Regions from separate parts of the Synechococcus sp. L2F genome, predicted to be linked through region 1. Evidence: predicted binding sites of a transcription regulator. Region 1 holds the regulator's gene; the other holds the start of a gene.
What was found. The regulator HrcA, encoded in region 1, represses chaperone genes, less so after heat shock. The targets are predictions, from matches to a motif close to TTAGCACTCNNNNNNNNNGAGTGCTAA.
Positions count from the first base shown of each region.

Region 2: groES (co-chaperone GroES) is a predicted target of HrcA. The motif match lies at 1,284-1,310, and genes of this name have one in related genera.

Region 1 is NZ_JAGQBP010000002.1:39,417-42,826, reverse strand. Features, by position in the region: gene trpB (tryptophan synthase subunit beta) at 1-314, shown strand, start outside; gene KBZ19_RS05190 (20S proteasome subunit A/B) at 299-1,096, opposite strand; gene KBZ19_RS05185 (heat-inducible transcriptional repressor HrcA) at 1,125-2,138, opposite strand; gene KBZ19_RS05180 (hypothetical protein) at 2,284-2,643, shown strand; gene KBZ19_RS05175 (rhodanese-like domain-containing protein) at 2,650-3,015, opposite strand; gene KBZ19_RS05170 (DUF3352 domain-containing protein) at 3,113-3,410, shown strand, end outside.
Region 2 is NZ_JAGQBP010000004.1:195,184-198,593, reverse strand. Features, by position in the region: gene atpD (F0F1 ATP synthase subunit beta) at 1-1,119, opposite strand, end outside; gene groES (co-chaperone GroES) at 1,364-1,675, shown strand; gene groL (chaperonin GroEL) at 1,794-3,410, shown strand, end outside.

The DNA.
Region 1 (3,410 bases):
AGGTGCAGGAGGCCCATTCGATCAGCGCCGGCCTGGATTACCCGGGCGTCGGCCCCGAGCACAGCTACCTGCGGGATGTGGGCCGGGCGGAGTATGCCGCCGTCACCGACGACGAGGCGCTCACTGCCCTGCGCCTGGTGTCTGAGCTCGAGGGCATCATCCCGGCGCTGGAAACCGCTCACGCCTTCGCCTGGCTGGAGCAGCTCTGCCCCACCCTGGCGCCGGGCACCGAAGTGGTGGTGAACCTCTCCGGCCGCGGCGACAAGGACGTGAACACCGTGGCTGACCGGTTGGGGGATCAGCTGGCCGGCTGAGGCTCCCAGGGCAGCCGGGGCAGGTTGCTGAGCGCATCGCGCTGGCTGTCTGCCCAGATCCGGGCCATCTCGCCGAGCAGCTTGGAGCCCCGCTCCAGGCGCAGGTGCTGGGAGATGGCCAGCGAATTGCGCGGATAGAGCGCCACCTCGAACGGGGGCCCCACCGTGAGGTTGGAGCGCCGGGTGATCACCTGGGAAATCAGGCAGAGGCGGGTGGCATCCTCCAGCGACATCCCGTAGTCACCCACCACATCGAGGGGAGGCTTGCCGTATTTGCTCTCGCCGATCTGCAGGAACGGCGTTTCCGGCGTGGCCATGATCGCGTTGCCCTGGGCGTAGATCCGGTAGAGGCCGTGGTCGTTGCCGGCGATCTGGCCGCCAAGGATGAAGGTGGCCTCACCGCTCGCGCCCACCTGCTTGAGGGCGCTCTCGTTCTCGTTCTGCACCGCCACGCTCAGGCGGCCGATGTAGGCCGCCGCCTCGAACAGATGACGGCAGCTGAGCAGGTCCGGTCCGGCGGTCCGGTCATCAGCTGCAGCGCTGGCCGGCGCCCCCACGGCCGCCGGAGTGGCGGCGGCGCTGAGGTCGCGGCGGATCCAGTTGAGGATCGCCTGGGTGGTGGCCAGGTTGCCCGCCGCCAGAAGTACGAACAGCCGGTCAGGTGCCGGCTGGAACACGTGCAGCTTCCGGTAGCTGGAGATGTAGTCCACCCCCGCATTGGTGCGGGAGTCGGCGCACATCACCAGACCCTCCTTGAGCAGGAAACCGACGCAGTAAGTCATGGCGCCATGCTCTCAAGCCGCCGGCCGCTCAACTGAGCAACCGCTGCAGGCTGGCGGCCACCGAGCGCACCGCCGCCCGGGCGGTGGCGTAGGCCATCCGCATCGGCCCCACCAGGGCCACGTGCCCCTGGCTGCCGTCGCCGGTGCGGTAAGTGGCCTGCACGAGTGCGCAGTCCTGCAGGGCGGGATGGGGATTTTCGGCACCGATCCAGACGCCTTCGCTGGGTCTGCCGTCAGGTTGCAGCAGCAGATGGGGGTCTTCCTCCACCAGCTGCACCAGCGGCCGCAGCGTGGCGGTGCGGCTGAATTCCGGCTGCCCCAGCAATCCCCCCAGCCCGAGCGCGAGGGCGCCGTCGGCATCGCCCGGACGGGCCATGCGGTGGCTGCGGAGCGCCTCGCGCAGCAGCCAGCCGCTGCGCTGCAGCTGAGGCGGCAGGGCGTTCCAGGGGATTGGCTGGCCCGGATGCAGGCTGAGCTGATCCATCACCCAGCGCTCGAGCGGCAGCAGCTCGGGGGCCGCCGCCGGTGGCAGATGCAGGTTCAGGCAGCTGGTCATCACGGCGTTCTCCACCAGGAACACCAGCAGGCGGTCGCCGCTGGGCACCAGGCGCACGGCCTGAAGGGCGGAGCGATCGCCCTGGGGGCGTGTGATCAGGCTCAGCAGGCCGGTGAGATCGGCCAGCCGCCGCGCCAGATGCAGCAGCAGATCGTCGAGGGCAGCCCAGCGCAGGCTCAGCCCCAGCAGTTCCTGCTCCAGTTGCAGCGCTCCGGCACCGGGGGGTGGCAGCAGGCTGTCCACGTAGAGGCGGTAGCCGCGCTGGCTTGGAATACGCCCGGCGGAGGTGTGCGGCTGCACAAGCAGGCCCTGTTGCTCCAGCGCCCCCATGGCCGAACGCACCGTGGCAGGTGAGGTCTGGAAGCCGAAGCGTTGCACCAGGGTGCGGCTCCCCACGGGCTCGACCGTGTCCACGTAATGCTGCACCGTTGCCTGCAACACCTGCTGATGGCGGCGGCTGAGGTGAGGCAACGAGGGGCTAGTCAACGGATGGTGCGCGAACCGTAACCGATACCAACGACGCCGCTGGCCAACAGGAACACCATTTCGTCTGGGCAACAAGGCCGCTAGGTGTTGGTTCGGGTTTCATGGCTGATCGCTTGGATGGCAGCAGGCAGAAGCCAGTGAAGCGTTGGCAGCGGCCGCAGTCGACAGCGAATCCAACCTGACCCTTGAGGACACCAGCGTGCCCAGGATCGCGGAGACCACTCCGCTCACAGGCGCGGCCCCTGTTGCTCATGGAGTGGTGCGGCTGGAGCAGGCGATCGCCCTCCACGATCTCCATCACCAGCACGTGCAAAAGAGGAGCGGGGTCCGAACCCGCCGGGTCGGCCACAACCTGCTCGTTGCGCAGCTCAGCACCATCAGCGCCACAATCGTGGAGCTGCTCCGGCGTCAGGTGATGGAGCCGATCTGGGCCAGCCCGGCTTACCGCCGCCGCTCCGCTGACTGCGGTAAGACGAGGACCTGTACCGCGCCATCGGTCTGGTAGCGCTGCTCAGTAACGCGGCACCGACCGATCGACCTGGACGCTCCAGGCATCGATGCCCCCCTCCAGGTTCCAGACCCGCTCGAAACCCTGCTGCTCCATCAACCAGCAGCCGAACTGCCAGCTGCGCATGCCGGCATGGCAGAGCACCACCACCTCACGCTCGCGGTCGAGCAGCGCGTCGATCCGGCTGACCCATTCCGAGGAGCGGCTCAAGGGCAGATGGATCACTCTCTGCTGCAGCGCGGCCATGGCCAGCTCTGCCGGTTCCCGCACATCCACCAGCTGCAGATCGGCACCCTCGTTGAGCCGCTGCTGCAGCTCCCGTGCCTGCAGCGGGGCCGGGGTGGGGGTGGTTTGGCTTTCCTGGGGCATGGGTGCGGGCATGGGCGTGGTGGCTGGCCGGGTGTGCGTTGACGATGCACGGAGGCGGCTTCATGCATAAGGATGAGGCCATTCCTGCGCGCTACGCATGAAGATCCGCCCATTCCTGGCGGCGATCCTGGCCGTGGCCGTCACGCTGCTGCTGATCGGAGCGGCGGGCTGGGTGGTGCTCTGGCGCAGCAGCCCTCTCGCCCTGCAGCACCAACCCCTCACCCTGCCACTGGCGGCTCGCTTCATCCCCCGGCAGGCCTCGCTGAGCCTGCACCTGCTGGTCCCGCCCGACCAGCTCGGGGCCTACGCCCGGGCCGTGGCGCCGCCCCGCCAACGCCGCCATGCCGCCGCCGCCCTTGAGCAGCTGCGGGACGGGGCCTTCGCCGCTGCCGGCC
Region 2 (3,410 bases), on a different contig from region 1:
GCCCACAACGGCCGGCTGGAGCATGGTGCTGGTGGAGTCGAGCGGGTCGACGGCCGGGTAGATGCCCTTCGAAGCCAGGCCGCGGCTCAGCACCGTGGTGGCATCGAGGTGGGCAAAGGTGGTGGCGGGAGCGGGGTCGGTGAGGTCGTCGGCCGGCACGTACACAGCCTGGATCGAGGTGATTGAACCTTCGAGCGTGGAGGTGATGCGTTCCTGAAGCTCACCAACGTCGGTGCCGAGGGTGGGCTGGTAGCCCACAGCGGAGGGCATGCGGCCGAGCAGGGCGCTCACTTCGGAGCCGGCTTGGACGAAGCGGAAGATGTTGTCGATGAACAGCAGCACATCCTGCTTGTTCACATCACGGAAATGCTCGGCCATGGTGAGTGCCGACAGACCCACGCGCATGCGGGCGCCGGGGGGCTCGTTCATCTGACCGAAGCAGAGCGCCACCTTGGATTTCGGGAGGTCTTCGGAGTTGATCACTCCAGATTCCTTGAACTCTTCGTAGAGGTCGTTGCCCTCACGGGTGCGCTCGCCAACGCCACCGAACACGGAAACACCGCCGTGCTCCTTGGCAATGTTGTTGATGAGCTCCTGGATCAGCACGGTTTTGCCCACGCCGGCGCCACCGAACAGGCCGACCTTGCCACCCTGGCGGTAAGGAGCCAGGAGGTCGATCACCTTGATGCCGGTTTCAAACACCTTGGGCTTGGTTTCGAGCTCGATCAGCTTCGGCGCATCCCTGTGGATGGGAGATGTGAGGGTGGAGGTGACCGGCCCACGCTCATCAACCGGCTCGCCGAGCACGTTGAAGATGCGGCCAAGAGTGGCCTCTCCCACGGGGACGCTGATCGGGGCGCCCGTGTCGAGGGCAGACATGCCACGCACGACGCCGTCGGTGCCGCTCATCGCAACCGCACGCACCCGGTGATCGCCGAGGAGCTGCTGGACTTCGGCGGTGAGGGCGATGTCCTGACCCGAGGAATTGCGGCCTTCAACGCGAATGGCATTGAAGATGCGGGGCAGCTTGCCGGCCGGAAATTCAATGTCGAGAACGGGGCCGATCACCTGACGGACAACACCCTTGGAGCCGGTGTTGACGGGAGCAGCAGCAGCCATAGGAAAGGAAGGAAGATCGCGCAGCGGGACGCGCGCCCGCCTGAAGCCGCGCCACCTTACCACCGCGAATGGCCTGGTCTTCAGAGCCAGAGGCCGGTGCCGCGTGCTGGGTTCGGTCAACCGCACACCGTACCGATTGCACTGCACCCTTCCACCGCCATAGGTTGGCACTCAGGCAGGGCGAGTGCTAATTCGCTCTCCCCTGTGGCGCCCCGGCGCCGCACCACCGCATTTGAAACGATCCATGGCTGCTGTCTCCCTCAGCGTCTCCACTGTCAAACCCCTTGGAGATCGCATTTTCATCAAGGTGTCCGAATCGGAGGAAAGAACCGCGGGCGGCATCCTGCTCCCCGACACTGCAAAGGAGAAGCCCCAGGTGGGCGAAGTGGTCCAAGTGGGCCCCGGCAAGCGCAATGAGGACGGCTCCCGCCAGGCTCCTGAAGTGAGCGTGGGCGACAAGGTGCTCTACAGCAAGTACGCCGGTACTGACATCAAGCTCGGCACCGATGAGTTCGTGCTGCTCTCAGAAAAAGACATTCTCGCCATCGTCGACTGATCGCTCCGGCACATGAGGTTCCTGTGAGCCTCAACTGCCCTCACTGATCACGTCCTGACCCCCGACGACTCGTCGGACGGTCAACCCTTTACCAACTACTTCAAGGAGCATCCCTTCCATGGCCAAGCGCATTATTTACAACGAGAACGCCCGCCGGGCCCTCGAAAAAGGCATCGACATCCTCGCTGAGGCCGTTGCCGTCACCCTCGGCCCCAAGGGCCGCAACGTGGTGCTGGAAAAGAAATTCGGCGCTCCCCAGATCATCAATGATGGCGTCACGATCGCCAAAGAGATCGAACTGGAAGACCACATCGAGAACACCGGTGTGGCCCTGATCCGTCAGGCCGCCTCCAAAACCAACGACGCCGCCGGCGACGGCACCACCACGGCCACCGTCCTGGCCCACGCCATGGTCAAGGCCGGTCTTCGCAACGTGGCTGCGGGCGCCAACGCCATCACCCTCAAGAAGGGCATCGACAAGGCTGCCGATTTCCTCGTCAAGAAGATTGAGGAGCACGCCAAGCCGATCGCCGACAGCAACGCCATCGCCCAGGTGGGCACCATCTCCGCCGGCAACGACGAAGAGGTGGGCCGCATGATCGCCGACGCTATGGACAAGGTCGGCAAAGAAGGCGTGATCTCCCTGGAAGAAGGGAAGTCGATGACCACCGAACTGGAGGTCACCGAGGGCATGCGCTTCGACAAGGGCTACATCTCCCCTTACTTCGCCACCGACACCGAGCGGATGGAAGCGGTGCTCGACGAGCCCTACATCCTGCTCACCGACAAGAAGATCGGCCTGGTGCAAGACCTGGTGCCCGTGCTTGAGCAGATCGCTCGCACCGGCAAGCCCCTGCTGATCATCGCCGAGGACATCGAGAAGGAAGCCCTCGCCACCCTGGTGGTGAACCGCCTGCGCGGTGTGCTCAACGTGGCCGCCGTCAAGGCCCCTGGTTTCGGTGACCGCCGCAAGGCCATGCTTGAGGACATCGCTGTTCTCACCAACGGTCAGCTGATCACCGAAGACGCCGGCCTCAAGCTGGAGAACACCAAGCTGGAGATGCTGGGCACCGCCCGCCGCATCACCATCAACAAGGACACCACCACCATCGTCGCCGAAGGCAACGAAGTGGCCGTCAAGGCCCGTGTGGAGCAGATCCGCAAGCAGATCGACGAAACCGACTCCTCCTACGACAAGGAGAAGCTGCAGGAGCGTCTGGCCAAGCTGAGCGGCGGTGTGGCCGTGGTGAAGGTGGGTGCAGCCACCGAAACCGAGATGAAGGACAAGAAGCTGCGCCTGGAAGACGCCATCAACGCCACCAAGGCGGCTGTTGAGGAAGGCATCGTTCCTGGTGGCGGCACCACCCTGGCCCACCTGGCCCCTGCCCTCGAGGAGTGGGCGGCTGCCAACCTCACCGGCGAAGAGCTGATCGGTGCCACCATCGTGGCCTCCGCCCTCACCGCTCCGCTGATGCGGATCGCCCAGAACGCCGGCGTCAATGGCGCCGTCGTCGCTGAGCATGTCAAGGGCATGCCGTTCAACGAGGGCTACAACGCCGCCACCGGTGAATACGTCGACATGCTGGCTGCCGGCATCGTTGATCCCGCCAAGGTGACCCGCTCCGGTCTGCAGAACGCCGCCTCGATCGCCGGTATGGTGCTCACCACCGAGTGCATCGTGGCCGATCTGCCCGAGAAGAAGGAAGCAGCTCCCGCCGGCGGCGGTGGCGGCATG